DNA from 4 places in the Arthrobacter sp. MYb224 genome. Region 3 is predicted to be linked to each of the others. Evidence: riboswitches for the same ligand, from Rfam matches in the RefSeq annotation. Region 3 holds a riboswitch; each other region holds the start of a gene.
What was found. Region 3 has a riboswitch for thiamine pyrophosphate ahead of CQ017_RS08175 (ECF transporter S component). Riboswitches for the same ligand answer to the same signal wherever they lie in the genome.
Positions count from the first base shown of each region.

Region 1 (4,913 bases), on a different contig from region 3:
GAAATCGCGCATCGGAGCCAGCGTGGCGCTGGCGAGGTTCAAGCCGATCAGCGCGACGATGGTGCCCATAACCACCGGCGGCATCAACGCGTGGATCCACCGGGTGCCGGTCTTTGCCACGATCGCGCCGACGATGAACAGCGCGGCACCGGTCATCGCGATGCCGCCCAGCGCCGCGGAGAAGTCGTCGCCGACCTTCGAGGCCATCACCGGGGCGATCAGCGCGAAGGAGGACCCCAGGTAGCTGGGCACCTTGTTCTTCGTGATCAGCAAGAAGATGATCGTCGCGACGCCGGTGAACAGCAGCGTGGTGGTCACCGGGAAACCGGTCAGCGTCGGGACCAGGATGCTGGCGCCGAACATCGCCAGAATATGCTGGGCTCCGATGGAAATGGTCTGCGGCCAATGCAGCCGCTCATCCGGGGCAACGACCTCACCTTCGGTGATGGTCTTCCCGTTGCCGTGAATGCTCCACTTCATGCGTTCCTCCAGAATTCCTGGCCCCGCGTTTAGGCCGTAGAGAAGTCTACGCCCTTCGCGTGCGCTTGGGCGAAGAAAGACAGCTCGTGCTCGGCCGAACGCCGGAATGCATCCCACATCCGCTCGCGCAGCGCCGGATCCGCGAGCCGCCAGGCGGCGGCGACCAGCTCGATGGCCGCCGCGGTGGCCTCGTCGAACTCCGCCGAACTGTAGGTGGCCAGCCAGCTCTCATACCGGTGCCCGGCATGATTCGCGGCGCTCAGCCGATTGCCGATGTCCTGATAGATCCAATAGCAGGGCAGGATCGCGGCGATCAGCTCCGGATAGCTGGATGCGCAGGAGCTGAGGTGGTTGACGTAGTTCAACGTGGTGGCGCTCGGCTCGGGGGCCAGGTCCAGTAGCTCGCTGCGGTGCAGCTTCAGCTCACCCTCCAGGATTCCTTCCGCGCCCTTGGCCCAGAAGCGTTGCGCCTCGAGCTGCGGGGCCAGCGCGCTGGCCCGCGCGAGCACCTGCGCATAGCGCTGCAGATACAGGGCGTCCTGGGCCAGGTAGTACTCGAAACGTTCGCGCTCCAGCGTGCCCGCGGAGAGCTCGAGGATGAACTGAAGCTCATCGATTCCACCGCGCAACTCGGCGATCCGCTCCCACCAATCGGCCATCGGATCCGCGCTGTGCCCCGCGAAGAGCCCGGCAAAGTGGTTCACCGGTCCGTGCCCGCTGCCCACCTGCAATTCATCGGCCGCGGCAATCGCCGCGAAGAGGTACTCCTTCGCCGCGCCCAGGGCGGTCGCCCAATCCCCGCCGCGGGCATAGTGCGTGGCCAGCGCGCTGGATAGCGTGCAACCGGTGCCGTGGGTGTTGGCGGTGGCGTGGCGTGGGCCGTCATAGCAGGCGATCACCCCGGCCGGGCCCACCAGCGCGTCGGGGCAGCGTTCGGTGGGCAGGTGGCCGCCCTTAGCGATCACCAGCACCTCGTATTTGGCCGCCAGGCGTTGGGCCTGTTCGAGCAGTTCCTCCCAGCCACGCACCGGTTGCTCGCCGAGCAGGGCCGCAAGCTCTGCGGTATTCGGGGTGAGCACATCCGCCCGGGAAAGCAGTGCGTCCAACGCCGAACCATCGGCCAGCAGCCGGTCCCCGCTGGTCGAGATCATCACCGGGTCCAGCACCACCGGAGCGTGCACCGTTTCCAGCCACCGGGACACCGCGGTGATGATCTGTGAATTGGCCAGCATGCCGATCTTGATCGCGTCGATGCGCACATCTGCGGACACCGATTCCAGCTGCTTGGCCACGAACCCCGCGTCGACGGCCTGCACCGCATCCACGCCGAGGGTATTCTGCGCGGTGAGCGCGGTAATCACGGCCATGCCGTAGCCGCCGTTGGCGCCGATGGCCTTCAGGTCTGCCTGGATTCCCGCACCTCCCGAGGGGTCGGAGCCGGCGATCGAAAGAATGTTGGGACTCATTTGGCGCCTTCCCAGAGATTGCGCAGTTCGGCGCTCGCCGCCTGTGGATCCTCCGCGGCGCAGATCGCGCGGACCACCGCCATGCCGGCGGCCCCGCCGCCGCGCAGCGCCGCGGCGTCCGCGGCGGTCAGCGAGCCGATGGCCACGCAGGGCAGCTCGGTGAGCCGATTGGCCCGCAGGAATCCATCGATGCCCAGCGGGGTGGGATGGTCCTTCTTCGTGGGCGTCGCGCGGATCGCCCCGACCCCCAGGTAATCGAGGTATTTCGCGTCGGCGTTGGCCCCGGCCAGCTGTTCATCGGTGGACGCGCTGAGCCCGATAATCCCCTCGCCGATGATTTCGCGGGCGTAGCGCACCGCAATATCCTTCTGCCCGATATGGATGCCGGTGACCGCGGCCCCCGCGGCGCGTGCGGCGAGGAATACGTCGATGCGGTCGTTGACCAACAGCTCGGCCTTGCCGGCGGTGAGTTCCGCCGCCGCGCAGGTCAGTTCGAAGAATTCGCGGGCCGTCTCGTTCTTGGCCCGCAGCTGCACCCACTGCACTCCCGCGGCCACCGCGCCTTCGATGACTTCCAGGGTGCTGCGCGGCTGGCAGCTTTCGGTGTTGGCTACCAGGTAGATTCCCAGATCACGCATTATTTGCCTCCTCAAGGCGCAGGTTGTGCAATTCGTCGGGGTCCAGCAGCGAGAGTTCGTCGAGGAAGGCCGCGGCGAAACTACCCGGGCCGCGGCCGATGGCCAGGGCCTTTTCGGCGGCCAGTCCGTACAGGCCGTGGGCTGCGATGGCCGCGTCGAACGGGTCTTCGCTCACCGCGAGCATCCCGGCGCAGATTGCACCCAGGGCGCAGCCGCCGCCGGTAATCCCGGTCAAGCCGATCCCGTTGCTGTGCACCAGCGTGGTGCGCTTGGCATCGATGATCGCATCGGCCGCTCCGGAGATCGCGACCACCGAACCATATTCGATGGCCAACTCGCGTCCAGCCTCGATGGCCGCGTGCACGGTGTCCTGCGCGTCCACTCCGCGCCCGGTCGAGCTGCGCCCGGCCAGCGCCAGAATCTCCGAGGCATTGCCGCGGATCAGGGTGGGGCGCTGGGCCACGATTTTTCGCGCGAAGTCAGTGCGTACCGGCAATGCGCCCACGGCCACCGGGTCCAGCACCCAGGGGGTGCCGGCCTGGTTCGCCCCATGGACCGCTTCGTCCATGGCGCGCAGCTGTTCGGTGCTCGGAGTGCCCAGGTTCACCAGGACCGCGGAGGCCACCGCGGCAAATGGCCCGGCTTCGCCGGGCAGGTTGGTCATCGCCGGAGCCGCCCCGGAGGCCAGCAGTGCATTCGCGGTGAAGTTGGCGACCACGGTATTGGTCAGGCAAAACACCAAAGGGGATTGTTGCCGATAATTCCGGGCAACGGAAGTCAGGGTCATGCGACATCCCTCCGCTAGTTTGAACTAGTTCAGGTTCGACGGGTCTCATCTCAGTCGGTGAATCCGACACCCCGTGTCACTGGCTAGAGCGTACTCACCAAAGCCGCGGAAGAACAAATTATTGCCGTGCGCGGCGTTGCACCAGCGCCCTGACGGTGGCCTCGTCGATTCCCTGAGCTCGGGCTAATTCCCATACCCGATCCACCGCTTGAACCAGATCACCGGAGGATTTCTCCATATCCGCTCCGGCGTTCACCAGCGTTCCGGCACGCCGTCGGGAGGAAACCAGGCCGGTGGCCTCGAGTTCCTTATAGGCGCGGGCCACCGTCCCGGAAGCGACCCCCAAATCGGTGGCCAGTGCCCGCACCGTAGGCAGCTTGCTTCCCGCCGGCAGCTCGCCCAAGGAAATCAGCGAAGAGATTTGTGTGCGGATCTGTTCATAGGGCGGAACCGCCGCGTCCAGGTCCACGAAAATATGGTGGCTCATACGCGCTGCGGCACCCTAGCTTCTGGGCGGGCCAAAATGATCACTGCCGGGCAGCAGAAGACGATGATCCCCACGGCCGAAACGTAGGGACCTGCCTCGTAACCCCAGGCCAGCATGGTGACGGCCGCCGCGGTGACTACGCGGAGGGCGCGTAGTTCGTGGACTTGGCGGTACCAAATTTCTTGCTCCACGGTGACATCCCAAGGCAAGGCCGCACGCCGAACCCACCAGATGTGGCAGGCGGTAGCGGCAAGCAACGCGAGGAGCGCACCCAGCGCGAAGACCGGTTTGACCGGAACTAGACCCCAAAAATATTCGAATGGTGGATTGATCAGCAGGTATGTGGCGCCGATGAGCAAGAGCCCGGCGAGCACATAGACATAGCGCGGCAGGTCTGCGCTGTGCCGAGCCAGTGAATGGGTTCCCTTGGACTTCAGGTGCAGGTAGCCCAGGAACCCGGCATTGAGCACCAAGAACAAGAGGGCTACCACCAGGAGCGACACAATTGCCTGCGGGGCGTTCTCACCGGGGCGCGCATTGTCCGCGTACTCGGTCTGCACAAGCGAGGAGGAGCAGGCCAGTGCGATGAGTGTGAGTGCGGTGGTGAGGAATCCAATGGCAAGCAAATTTTCGCGCATCCGCAAAAAGGAGGAGGCTGGCTTTGGGCTAGTGGTTCTGGCAAAATTTTCCGGTGGCTTCCACAATGCCATGGCGATGAAGGTGATGAGCATGGCCACGTTAGCGGTGTTTTGCCAGGGTTGATATATGGTGCGATCCAGCGACATAAGCCACGAGGCCTTGTAATGCAGCGCCGAGGCTCCAACGGAGGCAAAGGCCAGGGTCGAGGTGCGCAGCAGCCGGTTGAGCCAGACTTCGCGCAATACCTGGTTATCGTGGGGGCTGAGCGAACCAAGCGGTTTGCGCAGCAAAATGAAGAGCATCGCGATGAGCAGGGCCAGCGCCAGGGAGGCCAGGTTGATGGCAAACAGGGCCAGCATCTGGTCCGCCGCACGCAGCCCGTCGGTCGCGGACTGCGAAACCCAGGTGCTTCCGTA
Region 1 covers NZ_PCPU01000006.1:247,844-252,756, forward strand. Annotated here, with positions in the region: gene CQ017_RS13265 (uracil-xanthine permease family protein) at 1-480, opposite strand, end outside; gene thiD (bifunctional hydroxymethylpyrimidine kinase/phosphomethylpyrimidine kinase) at 510-1,946, opposite strand; gene thiE (thiamine phosphate synthase) at 1,943-2,584, opposite strand; gene thiM (hydroxyethylthiazole kinase) at 2,577-3,371, opposite strand; TPP riboswitch at 3,361-3,455, opposite strand; gene CQ017_RS13285 (GntR family transcriptional regulator) at 3,490-3,858, opposite strand; gene CQ017_RS13290 (hypothetical protein) at 3,855-4,913, opposite strand, start outside.
Region 1: linked by a shared signal. The riboswitch ahead of thiM (hydroxyethylthiazole kinase) and the one ahead of CQ017_RS08175 (ECF transporter S component) in region 3 are both predicted to bind thiamine pyrophosphate.

Region 2 (4,913 bases), 400 kb from region 3:
CCAGCGGCGTCTGGGTCAACTCCGCGGCATCGTTTGACAGGTACCGGGTGGCGAAATTGTCGCTGCCGTCAATCACCACATCGTGTTCGGCAAAAAGTTCCAACGCGTTGCCAGGATCCAGTCGCTGTGCGTAGAGCCGCACAGAAACTTCGCTGTTCAGTTCTTCCGCCAGGCGCCGCACCGATTCAACCTTAAGCTGGCCCTGGTCCGTTTCACGGTGCACGGTCTGGCGTTGCAGATTCGAGAGTTCGACGGTGTCCGGATCGATCACGCTCAGCTCTCCGACGCCGGCCGCGATCAGGTAGCTGGCGATAGGGCTGCCCAATCCCCCAGCGCCCACGATCAGTACCTTCGCGTTCGCGATACGCTCTTGGCCTTCCACACCCACCCCGGGCAGGGACAGATGGCGGGTGTACCGGGCGAGTTGTGCACGGCTGCGCGGCGGCATCGGCTTGGTAGACATCAGAATTCTCCAACGAGTCTTTGCATCATTCCCGCTGTCGGAGATGAGGCCAGCGCGAGATCGCGTTGCGGAATACGCCCGGCAAGGAACGCCGCGCGCCCGGCCCGGACCGCGTCGCGCATCGCGGCGGCCATCAAGGGCGCGTTTTGCGCTCGGGTCACCGCGCTGGCGAGCAGCACCGCATCGCAGCCCAGCTCCATCGCCTTGGCCGCATCCGAGGCGGTCCCCACCCCGGCGTCGAGGATCACCGGCACCCCGGCGCGCGCGGTAATCGTTGAGATGTTGTGCGGATTCAGGATCCCCATTCCGGAGCCGATCGGGGATCCGGCCGGCATGACCGCTGCCACGCCTAGCTGTTCGAGCCGCATGGCCAGGGCCGGATCATCGTTGGTATAGGCGAAGACCTTAAAGCCGTCGGCGACGAGTTCTTCGGCCGCGGTGAACAATTCGATCGGATCCGGCAGCAGCGTATGCTCATCGGCGATCACTTCGAGCTTGATCCAGTCGGTTTCCAACGCTTCGCGCGCCAGCTGGGCGGTGAGCACCGCATCTCGCGCGGTGAAGCATCCGGCGGTATTGGGCAGCGGGCGCACCCCGTTGCGCGCCAGCAGCTCGTACACCGATCCGGAACCGGCCGCGGCGAAATGGCGAATGGCGACGGTGGTCAGCGCGGTGCCCGAAACATGCAGGGCCTGCTCGAGGGTATGCATCGAGGTCGCCCCGCCGGTGCCGAGAATCAGCCGGGAGTCGAAGCGTTCCCCGGCGACCTCGAAGCCATCGGTGTCAAGAGTTAGCTCTTCCATCTTCAGCCTCCCTGAGCCGCGGTGACGAGTTCAACCCGGTGGCCGGGCTTCAGCTCGAAGTCATTCCAGCCACTGCGCGGGACAACTGCCGAGTCCACCGCCACCGCAACGCCTAAACGCGACCCGTCGCTGGCCCTCCCGTCCGTTCCGATGTTCTTTCCCAAGTGCGCCGCGAGCAGCTCGCGCACGGTGCTTCCCGCCGGCACGGTGGCCGCCTCGGTGTTGAGGATAAATTCGATCTGTTGCATCTTCTCTGGCTCCTAGAATGGTGTGCTGTTGGCGAGTTGCGCGCCAAACCTATCGAGTGAAACGCTGGTCAGCTGTTGTGCATCTGCCGGGTTCCCGAGCAGCAGCTCGGTCCCCAGCCGTGCGCCGAGCGGGGTAAGCAGCACCCCGTGGCGCGAATAACCGGTGGAAACCACCAGTCCCTCATCCACGCGTCCGAGCAGCGGCCGATCATCGGGTGTCGCCGGTCTGGCCCGCACGATCGCCTCGTTCAAGGTGGTGTCGACGATGCCCGGCACGAGCCTGCGCGCATTGTCCAGCAGGGCGTGCATTTCTCCCACGTTCACCTGCTCTTGGCCGTCCTCGCGGCTCGACGCGCCCAGCACGAGGCTCCCATCGGTGCGTGGCACCAGGTAGACCGGCTGCCGATGCACGATTCCGCGCACGGTGTGCTTGATCAGCGGCGCGCCCACCGGTCCTTGGAGCCTGAGGATGTCTCCGTAGACCGGGCGCAATGGCAGAGCCGGCGCACCTGCTAGCGCGCCCAACCCGTTGGCAAGCAGTACCTGATCGCCATGGATTTCTTGGCCAGTTGAGGTAAGCACTCCACTGGTCCGTGATCCCTGGCGCAGCAGCCGCACCGCCGTTTCGCGCACGATCGACCGGTCAAGCTCATCGATCAGGATGCGCAGCAGGGACCGCGGGTCCAGCTGCTGGTCTTCGGCGCAGCGGATGGCGCCGGCGATGCCGGTGGCAAGCGCCGGCTCGAGTTTGCGTGCCGCGCTGCCCAGCAGCCGCTCGGCGCTGAATCCCAGCGAGGCTTGCAGCTTCATGAGCGCAAGCAGTGCGTCCATATCCGCGGTTTCGGCGGCGACGACCAGCGTGGAGTTTTCTACGTACGCTGGTCTGTTGCCGGTGGATTGTTCCACGCGGTCAATGAATGCGGGGTATTCCTTGGCCGAAGTGGCCATCAGGCGGTGAAGTGCGCCCTGTCCCCAGGTGGTTTCGGCGGTCGGTGCGAGCATTCCCGCCGCGGCGTGGCTGGCTCCCAACCCAGGCGCCGGATCCACTAGCGTGATTTCGGCGCCGCGGGCGCGCAGTTCGAATGCCGTGGCAAGCCCGATGATTCCGGCGCCGACAATGACTATATGCACGAAGGCATTTCCTTCCTACGGCGGCATGACCCGCATCAGGTGTAGCGGTCGGCACATGGCCCTCTCAGCCCAATCGCTGTTGGGCTCCCGCGGAGTACTTGGATTATAAGCATGCCTCAGCTCACTTTGGCGAACTTCATGACTTCAACCTGTGCTTCTGCCTGTGTTTTACTCGTTGGCATGAGCGAATTCAGTGGTCCGGAGGATTTGTCTACCGATCATCGGCTGGCACAGGTTGTCATCGATGGCGAACGGCAACTGCTCTTGCCTGCCGTCCGCCGGGATCGGCAGGCATTATTGCGGCTGCTCCACGCAGATTTCGAAGAGGTTGGTGCCTCGGGCAGGTGCTATTCTCGCGCGCAGATTATCGAGCAGCTGTGCAATGAACCAGTCGTTGAATCGACTAGGGACGAAGTGCATGATCCGCGCGTGCGCAGGCTCAGCGATTCGCTGCTGATGCTGCGGTGGCGAACCAAGCCGGAGAACCTGAGCCAACGCACCTCGCTCTGGGTTCATTCGGCCCAAGGTTGGCAATTGCTCTTTCATCAAGGCACCGGTCAATCCGCGTCGTCCCAGATCAGCGGCCGGCGGCTCGGCGCCGCTGGGCAAACGACGGCATCTTTGCGTCCGCTTCGCCTAGCGGATGCACCGCAAGTCCTCGCGGCCTTCCTTTCGAGCCCGGATATGGCCCGGCAAGGCGAGGTGAGTACGCTTGCCGAGGCCGAAGCCTATGTCCGCATGTTGCTCGAGTTCCCGGCCCGGCAGGTTCCGTTGGCCGTCGTCGAGAATTCTGCGCTCGTTGGCCTGGTGTGCGGGACCATCGATGAGGCGAACCTGAGCGCCTGGGTCTGGTATTGGCTGCACGCGGAGCATCGGGGCCGCGGGTTGAGCAGCCGGGCGTTGGCCGCCCTCTCGGCGGAGTTATTCTCCAGCTACCGCTTGCAGCGACTGGAGTTGGGTTTGCGCGTGAACAATCCGGCGTCGAAGATAGTCGCCGAGCGTTGCGGGTTCATTCTCGAAGGACGCGAGCGCGGCAAGTTCCTGATCAATGGCCAGCGGATCGATGTGTTGAATTATGCGCGGTTGCCCACCGATCCCATCCCGCCGATCAGTCCGCTGGAGTTTCGCGCGGAGGCGGCGGGAGGCTGATTTTCTTCGGGGCCGCAGCGGAACGGAAAGAAAAAGAGTGGGACCGGTTACCCGGTCCCACTCTTTGCTGGTTCTAAGTTCTAGAACTCATTTGGAGGCGTCGGCGGTGTCGCCGGCGACCGACGGGTTGGCGCGGTGCCCGAGGTGTCGGGACCGTCCATCTTGCTGATGTCGATTTTCTCCAGTGTGCGAGCCGCAGCATCGCGGCCGCCAAGGCCGAAGGCCAGAGCCGCTGCCAGGGCCGCACCGATCACGATGGCGCCGAAGGCCATGTTGATAATCGAATCGGCCAGACCCATGTACTTCAGGCCCATCGCGATGAACAGTGCGATGGCCGTGTAGCGGATGATCTTCGAGGCGGTGGTATCGCCCATCAACCGACCGATCACACTTGCCAGCACGAAGCCGATGGCGATGATGACGCCACCGAAGATGACCTTGCCGCCCAATTCCAAGACCTCGTTGAGGATGTTGGTGATTGCCGGGAAGTTCAGCATGCTTGCTGCCATGACCGCGAAGAACAGGATAATTGCGATCTTCACGATGGTGGCGATGATTCCCGATGCGCTCTGCCCCTCGGGAACAACTCCCCAGCCCGCCACAACTCTGTCGGTCCCCACACCGCGCAGCGTTGATTCAAGCAGCTTGCCAACAAACTTGGCGATCAGGAAGCCCACGGCCAGAAGGATCAGGGCCATGATCACCTGTGGAATTGCGGTCAGGACGATCTGCAGCATCTCCTGCGCTGGTACCGAAATGGCCTCGATGCCCAAAACCTGCAGTGCGGAAATAGCCACGACCAGCAGGATCAGCGCAAACACGATATTTGCGATGACATCCACGATGGTCCGCTGCGTGCGCAGTGAGGTCTCGGGGTCGACTTCTTCGCCGTCGCCGGGAGTCAGTTTGCGAACGAGGGAACTGAAATCGACAGTTCCCAGACCGGTCTGGATCAGCTGCTTGATTACATTGGCGATCACGTAGCCAATGATGAAGATGAAGGCCGCACCGATGAGGTTAGGCAGGAAGCCCATGATTCCGGCGAGCAAGTCCTGCACCGGGGTCAGCACCTCGGTCAGCGAGAAGACCTGGAGAATAGCGATCAAGCCGAAGAGCCAA
Region 2 covers NZ_PCPU01000003.1:65,520-70,432, forward strand. Annotated here, with positions in the region: gene CQ017_RS06250 (ThiF family adenylyltransferase) at 1-463, opposite strand, end outside; gene CQ017_RS06255 (thiazole synthase) at 463-1,266, opposite strand; gene thiS (sulfur carrier protein ThiS) at 1,269-1,514, opposite strand; gene thiO (glycine oxidase ThiO) at 1,527-2,645, opposite strand; TPP riboswitch at 2,641-2,746, opposite strand; gene CQ017_RS06270 (GNAT family N-acetyltransferase) at 2,826-3,794, shown strand; gene CQ017_RS06275 (mechanosensitive ion channel) at 3,875-4,913, opposite strand, start outside.
Region 2: linked by a shared signal. The riboswitch ahead of thiO (glycine oxidase ThiO) and the one ahead of CQ017_RS08175 (ECF transporter S component) in region 3 are both predicted to bind thiamine pyrophosphate.

Region 3 (4,913 bases):
ATCCGGCTCCTCGCGAGTCATTACGATCTGCGCCGCGTTGAGCGCGTGAGCGAAATCTTCATCGTGGGTCACCGCGACCACGGTTATCCCCGATTCGAGCGCCTCGATCAGGATGTTTGCCAGTTCCAGCCACGTATTGGCATCTTGCCCGAAGGTCGGTTCGTCCAAGATCAATACATCTGGTGAGGCGGCCAGCACCGTCGCTACCGAAAGTCGGCGTTTCTCGCCACCGGAGAGCGTGAACGGGTTGGCCTCGCCCAGATGGGCAAGCCCCAAGCGGTCCAGCAGTTCCTCCACCCGCAGAGCAATCTGCGCTGGAGCGTACTTCTCGTTCTCCACCCCGGCCTGGCGTGCTCGGGTAGGTGCGAATGCCAATTCTTCGCGGACGCTTTGCGTGACGAATTGATGTTCCGGTTCCTGGAATACCGACCCGATCCGTGCAACCAATGCCCCTGCCCGCCAGCTGAAGGGTTGCGGACTCAACCCATCGGCCAGGTCGCTGCTTGCTTCGACACTGCCCGTAGCCGGCTCGAGCAATCCGCCTAAGGTCAGCGCCAAGGTGGATTTCCCTGCACCATTTTCCCCGCGAATTACCAACGCTTGGCCGGCGCGCAGCCGCAAGTTGATTTCGGCCGTGCGCACCGCCTGCGGATGGCGCGCCGCGCGCAGGTTCACCGCCGCGAGCAGTTCCGCTCCCTCGCGTGAGTGAAGAGGTTCGGTGTGCGGAACGTAGCCGGGAATCCAAATGCCCGCCCTGGCTAATTCACGGCGAATCTTTTCATTCTCAAAGAGCGCCCGCGGCTCGAGGTCATGGGCGATCCCTCCGCCAGGGGCAAGGACGAGTACGCGGTCTACGTGTTCTGCCCAGGCCTGCAAGCGATGTTCCACCACAAGCAGTGTCGCACCGGTGGCATTGGCGGCGGCAATCACCGCATCACGCAGCGGCGCGATCCCCGACGGGTCAATGTTTGCGGTGGGTTCGTCCAGGAGCATCAGACCGGGGCCCATAGCAAGAATCCCGGCCAAGGCCAGCCGCTGCTTCTGGCCACCGGAGAGTTCCTGGGTGCGGTGCGACAAATCCAGATTCCCAAGTCCTACCGCGCGAAGCACCTCGGGGATTCGCGCGCGGATCAGTTCCGGAGCCATTCCAAGATTCTCCGCACCGAAGGCGACATCGTCGCCGACCCGGCTCTGCACGATCTGTGTTTCGGGGTCTTGCTGCATCAACCCGACCGGGAAGCTGCGGGCAAAGGCATCCCGTCGCTGAATCTGCAGTTTGCCAGTGGCCTGCTGCCGTTCGTCGATCTCCAGAACTCCAGCCAAGGCGTGCAAGAGCGTTGATTTACCGGCGCCAGATGGGCCTAGCAGCAGGACCTTCTGCCCGGCGGGAATATGCAGGTCCAGTCCGCTAAGCGCCGGCAATGGACGTTCGGCATGGTGCCAGCCAAAGTTGTCGGCCGTGATCTCAAAGCCGCCACCGCCGAGGTGCCCGGGGGTGGCTTCGGTAGTCGAAGAACTCAATTCAGGCACTGCGCAGCGAACCTTCAAGGTGTGCCGAACGGCTAGCCAATGCTCCCAGGGCACCGGTCTTCGCCAGAGCACGGGTTGCCAACCACGAGAGAAGTCCGGCAATAACTAGGCCGGAAATGCCCATGGCAACTACGTGGAACAGCTTCATCGCCTCGGTGTACTCAGCGAAGTAACCCAGCAGGTAGGCTTCGCCGATTCCGCCGAAAATTCCCGACATGAATCCCGCAAGCAGTGCCACCGGCAGGTTCCACCGGCGGTACCTCACTGCGGCAAAGACCACCTCGGCTCCGAGCCCCTGGATCAGGCCGGAGAACAGCACCGCTAATCCCCATTGGGAACCTAGCAAGGCTGAGATGACGGCGGCGAGGATCTCGCAATACAGCGCGGCACCGGGTTTCCGGATAATCAACGCACCGAGCACCGCGGGAAAAAGCCACATGCCAGATACGAAGGCGCTTGCCGGTGGGAAAGCCACGAAAGCAAGGCTGACCAATCCGTATCCGGCGTTCCAAGCCCAAAAGATAACGCCCGAGGCGACCGCGATTACCGAGGCCACAACGATGTCGACCACGCGCCAGCTGGCACGGTTAGTTGCTGGTGCAACGTTCATAAGGTTTGTCCTCCTATGTAAGGAGGGGAGATGCACGGACCGGTGGGCGTTTAATCGCGCGCCATGATCCGCATCCGAGATGCTCGACTTCCTTCGCCGGTACTAGCCGGGGCAGGTTCGAGGGTCTGCGATCTATCGCACTCTCAGCGTCTTGCACCGCGAACGGCATGACGCTCCCCTGTCGGAATGATTACTGCTCAACCACCATACCGCAGGTATGCTGGGCTACAGAACGAAACCTTACGACGCGAATGCGAGGTCCTCATGAACTCAGTGCAGAAGCTTGTTACCCTTGGAATTTCCATGGGAGCGGGAATGCTTGGAAGCCGACTGGTCGACAAGGTCTGGAAAGGCTTCACCGGAAACGACGCGCCACGTCACGGCAAGGAAGCAGCCGCGGAAGCGAGTATGCGCCAGGCTTTGGGGTTCGCCATTTTCTCCGCCGTGGTCGCATCGATTATCCAGGTGCTGGCTGATCGCGGCACCAACAAGGCCATGAAGAAGTTCAGCAAGTAACATTGCCGAATTCCTTTGGTGGGGCAGGCCATTTGGCCTGCCCCACCAAAGTTTAACCAGCAGCTAGGTGCTCTCGGGCTCGTCGTTCTGTGCAGGTTTCGCTGGCGGCACCGCTGCGGTGGTTCCGGTCGTCTGCGAATGATTGCTAATGACCTGTTTTAGTTCATCAACATGCAAGGTTTCTTTCGCCACGTGCTTCGTGCGATATCCGGCGCGGCCAATCATGTGCGCCGATACCGGGGCAGTCAGCAGCTGCAATCCCCAGGCCAATACAAAGACCGGGATCAGTCCCCAGCTGCGCAAGTGGATGATGAGTCCGGCGAAGAGCAGCAGGAAGCCCAATACTTGTGGTTTCGTGGCCGCGTGCATGCGTGAAAGCAGATCCGGGAAGGTAATTAAACCGATTCCGGCGATCAGCGACATCAGGGAACCAAGTACCAGCAAGAGCGCAGCGAGTGCTTCTAAGAACGTGTCCATTAGGCGTTCCTCTGATCCGATACGAACCGCGAGACGGTAACCGAGCCGATGAATCCCAAGGTGCATGCAACCACCGTGAACAGCAGGTAATCGGTGTGCCGGTTCAGCGCCATGTCTAGGCACAGCGCACTGGAAATGATCAACAGCATGACGTCGAGAGCGAGCACCCGGTCAAGAATCGAGGGGCCCTTGAAAACCCGCCACAGGCAAGCGATAGAGGCCAGCGCCAACATCACTCCGCCAATCCATACAGCTATTTCAATCATTTCTTGGGCTTCCTGCTGGAGAAATCCGGACCGCATTCATTCTTGATCGCCTCGTATTCATCGGGGCTTCCGATGGCCATGATCAACCGGCGTTCAATGTCGTGGATATTCGCTCGCGCCTTTTCCACATCCGCATCGCTATTCACATCGAGATAGTGCAGGTACAAGGTGGAACTGCTGCGGTCCACGTCCACCACGAAGGAACCTGGGATCAGGGTCAGCACATGGCCCACGGTCATCACTACCAAGTCAGATTCGGTGCGCAGCGGCACTGCGATCACCGCGCTGCGTGCCTTCTTACGGCGTACTATCGCAACTCGCGCCACATGGCCGCTGGCGACGAATACCTGACCGAGGAACCACGCGAAGAGCTTCAGGCAATACCAAAGGTTTATTCGTCCGGGAAGCACCACCGGCGGCAGCGGGAATAGATTCACGATGACGATCGAAATAATCGCGCCAAACAATAGATTCCCGGCCGAGAAGTCCTGCCACAGTGCACCCCATACGAAGATGAGCAGCAGGAGCAACGGCCACTCCTGCTTGAAGGTGGCACGGTGACGGACACCGGAGGTATCCAGCGCATCATCGATGCGCTGGTCACGATGTTTGAGGTTCTTGTCCTTCATGCGCCTTTCCTCCTAACTCAACGGTAGTACTGCGTTGATGAATGGTTCACGTGCAATCAATTCGGCCGCCACGCGTTCACAGAAGGCGAAGATCGGCCCGGCGAAAATGGTCAGCGCGATACCTGCGGCAACGAGCGAACCGGTCGCGTAGCGCATCCCCCAAGGCAGGGACTCGGATTCCAACTCGCGGGCAAGCTTCCTGCCCAGATGCGGGGACTCGGCGCCGCCTGCCGCGGCATGTTCCAGAACCCGCGTGGATTCTGCGATCAATTGCGCGTTCGGCACCTCGGCATCCGCCGCACGGCGCCAGAACATACGCGCCCACACACGAATAATCGCAAGCAGGGTCAGCAAACTGGTCAGCAGCCCGGCGCCGATGACCACCCAAGTCAAGGCGTCTGCCTCGGACGACGCCGCATGCAACAGCCCGAACTTCCCGAGGAATCCGGAGAAGGGCGGGATGCCGCCGAGGTTGATGGCCGGAATGAAGAAGAGCACGGCAAGCATCGGAGACAGCTTGGCCAGCGAGCCGAGTTTGGTCACGTTCGCGCTGCCTGCTCGGCGTTCGATGAGCCCGGCAACCATGAATAGCGAGGTCTGCACGATGATGTGGTGGCCCACGTAGTAGATGGTGGCGGCGATGGCCAGCGGTCCGCCGACGGCAACACCGAAGATCAGGTAGCCGATGTGGCTGGTTAGCGTGAACGAAAGCATACGTTTGAGGTCCGTCTGGGCCAGCGCACCGAGAATACCGATGACCATGGTCAATGCCGCAACCACCAGCAGCGCGGCGTTAACCGTCCCGCCGGGGAACAACAGCGTTTCGGTACGGATGATCGCGTACACCCCGACCTTGGTCAGCAGCCCGGCGAATACCGCGGTGAC
Region 3 covers NZ_PCPU01000003.1:464,227-469,139, forward strand. Annotated here, with positions in the region: gene CQ017_RS08170 (ATP-binding cassette domain-containing protein) at 1-1,521, opposite strand, end outside; gene CQ017_RS08175 (ECF transporter S component) at 1,523-2,140, opposite strand; TPP riboswitch at 2,212-2,330, opposite strand; gene CQ017_RS08180 (DUF4235 domain-containing protein) at 2,405-2,656, shown strand; gene mnhG (monovalent cation/H(+) antiporter subunit G) at 2,720-3,133, opposite strand; gene CQ017_RS08190 (monovalent cation/H+ antiporter complex subunit F) at 3,133-3,399, opposite strand; gene CQ017_RS08195 (Na+/H+ antiporter subunit E) at 3,396-4,028, opposite strand; gene CQ017_RS08200 (Na+/H+ antiporter subunit D) at 4,041-4,913, opposite strand, start outside.

Region 4 (4,913 bases), on a different contig from region 3:
GTCGATCAACGCATCGAGGGTTCCCTCGCCGCCATCGGCAAAGGGAACGGCGGTGATCGATACCGTACGGGCCACAGAGGTAGCAGCCGCATTCACCCCTGCGGCGATCGCGTCCGCGACTTCGCTGGCCCGGGCGCTGCCTTTGAAGGAGTCCGGAACGATTGCCACATTTAGTGGTTGGGCCGCGGCTGGCGTGCGCTGTGTCATGGACTCAACATTAGGTGCTCTTGAATCCCGGGAATATAGGCAGGCATACATACTTTTGAGCACCAGCGAGCTGATTTATATGCATTACGCACCCTTGACGCGTAGCCGACTATTTACCGCCCTGCTGTTCGCGGTAGTCCTCGATTGACGCGTTGAACTTATGCAGAAGTTCTGCGAATTTGTTGACTTCTTCGGCCGGCCAATCCGAGGTAATGCGGTCGATTGCGCTGACCGAATGCTCGCGAACCTCCGTGAGCCGCTGCTGCCCCAGTTCGGTCAAGGCAAACTTTCGCGCAACACTGCCCGCCGGATCGAGGATTCGTTCGAGATAGCCGTCCCGCACAGCGGTGGTGGTTTGACGTTGCAGGGTCGAGGCGTCGAGGAGAAAAACCGTGCTCATTTCACCGATCGACATCGGCCCCTGGACTTCGATGCGGCTCATCAGCAGATAGACGCTGCGATCCAAGCCATCACCGCTTCGGCGCTGCGCGATGGTGTAGCGGCTGAGCAGCGTTTGCTCATACTCGATATCTGCTGTGCGGCGTTTCATGTACCTAATTCTCCACTTCTACTCATTCGATCATACCCGAACATGTATTATGAACATTTTATGTATCTTACACATTCACTCTGAGAGGCTCTCGTGTCCAAACCCACCTCTGCCGGGATTCCCGGCTCAGGTCTAGCAGTCGCCGTTCTCGCCTCCGCGGGCATCGCTTCGTCGATCACCCAGACCATGGTCACGCCGCTGATCCCACAGCTGCCCGGCATTTTTGATACCTCAGCCTCAAACACCGCGTGGATCATCACCGCCACGCTACTTGCAGCCGCGGTGGCAGTACCAATTTCCGGGCGCTTGGGCGACCTCTTTGGCAAACGGCGCATGCTGCTCATCCTGGCGCTGCCACTGATCCTCGGTTCCATCGTGTGCGCCATGGCCCCCACGGTGGAGGTCATGATCGTCGGCCGCGCACTGCAAGGCCTAGGCTCGGGCATGGTGCCACTGGGCATCGCCATGCTGCGTGACCTTGTCCCGAAGGAACGCCTGTCTTCGGCCATTGCCACGGTCAGCGCCACGCTGGGCGTCGGTGGCGCCATCGGCATGCCGATTTCCGCCGCCGTCATTGATTTCGCCAACTGGCGCGCCCTGTTCTACGGCAGCGCGGTAGTCACGCTGCTGGTAGTTGTCGCCATCTGGAAACTCATTCCTGCCCTGCCGGCCGGCGCCGCCGGACAGCGCTTCGACTGGCTGGGCGCCATTGGGCTGGGCATTGGCCTGATCTCGCTCATGCTTGCCGTCTCCAAGGGCTCCTCTTGGGGCTGGGCGGCACCGCTGACGCTGGGCCTGTTCGGAATGGCCGCCCTCACGCTGTTGATCTGGGGCATTTGGGAAACACGGACCAAGGATCCGCTGGTTGACCTGCGCACCGCTGTTATTCCGCGCGTGCTGCTGACAAATATCGCCTCGATTTTCGTCGGCTTCGGAATGTACGCCAGCATGCTGGTCATGCCACAGATCCTGCAGCTGCCGTCGCAGACCGGCTATGGCTTGGGCCAGTCGATTCTCGCAGCCGGCCTCTGGATGGCTCCAGGCGGCCTGATGATGTTGGTGCTCTCCCCTGTCGGCGGGCGGCTTTCCGACGCACGAGGCCCGAAGTTCACGCTGGTACTTGGCGTTTCGGTCATCGCCGTCGGCTACTGCCTGACCCTGCTCGGCATGGGTAGCGCGTGGAGCCTGATGCTCACCAGCCTCGTCATCAACGGTGGTGTGGCTCTGGCCTACGGCGCCATGCCGGCGATCATCATGGGCGCAGTCCCCCGCAGCGAAACGGCTGCGGCCAATGGCTTTAACACGCTGATGCGTTCGCTGGGCACGACCACCGGCGCCGCGGTCATCGGCCTGGTGCTGGCCCAGATGACCACCGATTTCGGCGGAGCTTCACTACCGTCAGAATCCGGATTCCGCGTGGCGCTGATACTTGGAGCTGGCATTTCCGTGGTCGCGGCAATCTTGGCGGCCTGCATTCCCAGCGCCGCGAAGAAGACCGCGATCGAAGTCGACGCGTCGCAGGAACTCAGCCTGAACAAGTAGTCACCCCGGCTCTTCGGAATTGCCGAGTTTATGCTCAGCTTTGACATAGAAACCCCGGGTAATGTCGTAGACACCTCCTTGAAGGTGCGAGTGATGATCGTAAGGCTCCCGTTGGATATTGCCCAATGGGAGCCTTTCACTTTAAAGTTTCTCGTCTTCCTTGCAAGTCCACGTTGTCAGTCGTGATACCTTGTTTGAGACCACACGGGTGCCCTCGCAGGGGCTGAGATCGGGCTAACGCCGTCCGCGACCGTTGAACCTGTCCGGGTAATGCCGGCGAAGGAAGTGAGTTTCCCACAGTGGAACAATTTGAACAGCACTCTGCCCACACCCTTGCCTACCGTGAGTCTGAGGGAATTTCGGTTCCTGTCACGCAGATCCAGCTGGCAGATGCCCCCAACGGCGAGCCGAACGAACCGCTGCAGGTGTACCGCACCAGCGGCCCGGGGAGCGACCCGACCACGGGGCTGAAACCATTTCGAGAGTCGTGGATTCGTGAGCGTGGAGATGTCGAGACCTATGCCGGGCGTGAGCGCAACTTGCACGATGATGGCAGATCCGCGGTCCGCCGCGGCACGGCGAGCGCCGAATGGGCCGGGCGCTCGGCACCACCGTTGCGTTCGGCACCCGGGACTCGGGTCACCCAGATGCACTACGCACGGCAAGGGGTCATCACCCCGGAAATGCGCTATGTGGCCCTGCGCGAAGAATGCGATGTCGAGCTGGTGCGCAGCGAGCTAGCGGCCGGCCGGGCAATCCTTCCGGTGAACATCAACCATCCGGAATCCGAACCGATGATCATCGGCAAGGCCTTCTTGGTAAAAATCAACGCGAACATCGGCAACTCGGCGGTGACCAGCTCGATCGCCGAGGAAGTCTCCAAACTCCAGTGGGCTACCAAATGGGGTGCCGACACGGTGATGGACCTTTCCACCGGCGACGATATCCACACCACCCGTGAATGGATCATCCGCAACTCGCCGGTTCCCATCGGCACCGTCCCGATCTACCAAGCACTAGAAAAGGTCAACGGCGAAGCGAACGAACTGACCTGGGAGATCTTCCGCGACACGGTCATCGAACAGTGCGAGCAGGGCGTGGACTACATGACCATTCATGCAGGTGTGCTGCTGCGCTACATCCCGCTGACCGCCAACCGGGTCACCGGAATGGTCTCCCGCGGCGGGTCGATTATGGCCGGTTGGTGCCTTGCGCATCATCAGGAGAATTTCCTTTACACCCACTTTGACGAACTCTGCGAGATTTTCTCTCGTTACGATGTCGCATTCTCCCTGGGCGACGGGCTGCGTCCAGGCTCCATTGCGGACGCGAATGATGCGGCCCAGTTCGCCGAGCTGGATACCTTGGCGGAGTTGACCAAGCGTGCCTGGAAATATGATGTTCAGGTGATGGTCGAAGGCCCCGGGCATATCCCTTTCCATCTGGTGCGCGAGAATGTGGAACGCCAGCAGGAGCTTTGCGACGGGGCGCCGTTTTACACGCTCGGCCCGCTGGTCACCGATATCGCTCCGGGATATGACCACATCACCAGCGCAATCGGCGCGACCGAAATCGCCCGCTATGGCACCGCGATGCTCTGCTACGTCACGCCCAAAGAGCACCTGGGCCTGCCCAACCGGGATGATGTGAAGACCGGGGTGATCACCTATAAGATTGCGGCGCACGCGGCGGATCTCGCCAAGGGCCACCCGGGCGCCACGGCGCGGGATGATGCGCTGAGCAAGGCGCGCTTCGAATTCCGCTGGAATGACCAGTTCTCCCTTTCACTGGACCCCGTTACGGCGCAGGAGTTCCACGACGAGACGTTGCCGGCGGAACCAGCGAAGACCGCGCACTTCTGCTCAATGTGTGGCCCGAAATTCTGCTCCATGCGGATCTCCCAAGACATTCGGGATGAATATGGATCCGCCGAGGCACAGGCTGCATTGGCCGGGATGGCTGAGAAAAGCCGGCAGTTCCTTGAAAGCGGTGGCAAGGTATATGTCGGGGAAGAGATACCTGTTGGACCCGGCACGCTCTAGAACCGGGAAACCCGAAGCGCAGCCAAAGTGCCTGCACAGAAAGCGCGCTTAGAGTTACAAGTACCTCATTGAAGGTGCGAGTGATGATCGTAAGGCTCCCGTTGGATTGTATCCAACGGGAGCTTTTCAATTTTGGCCGTTCAACCCACTGTGCGGCACGAGCCCGGCGGTTCCCACCCAAGGCCAGGACTCTGTCGACGAAATGATCGGCAAACTTTTCCGGTCGCTCCGGTGTCGATTGCCGAGCGGGCCGACAAGACCTTAGACTCAAAATTCCGCGCTTGCCCGAGAAGCTCCAATAGCCAACACCCAGATCATTTACTCGGTAGTTCTTTTTCTTTCGCCTCCAGATGGATCCTAGGTCCCGGCGCCAGGTAGTTCGACTGCAAGCTACCCGTTGCTTGAATACCGAGCCAAACCAAAGCTCCAGCATAGAGTCGTATCTTAGAGTGGAATTACCTCATTGAAGGTGCGAGTGATGATCGGGAGCATCCCGCCGGGCAACCGGCGGGATGCTCTTGTTAATCGGCAAGATAATCCTCGTCAGCGGGCCGATAGTTGATTGTCGGGTT
Region 4 covers NZ_PCPU01000006.1:3,890-8,802, forward strand. Annotated here, with positions in the region: gene CQ017_RS12180 (glycerate kinase) at 1-207, opposite strand, end outside; gene CQ017_RS12185 (MarR family winged helix-turn-helix transcriptional regulator) at 317-757, opposite strand; gene CQ017_RS12190 (MFS transporter) at 851-2,299, shown strand; TPP riboswitch at 2,494-2,601, shown strand; gene thiC (phosphomethylpyrimidine synthase ThiC) at 2,599-4,341, shown strand.
Region 4: linked by a shared signal. The riboswitch ahead of thiC (phosphomethylpyrimidine synthase ThiC) and the one ahead of CQ017_RS08175 (ECF transporter S component) in region 3 are both predicted to bind thiamine pyrophosphate.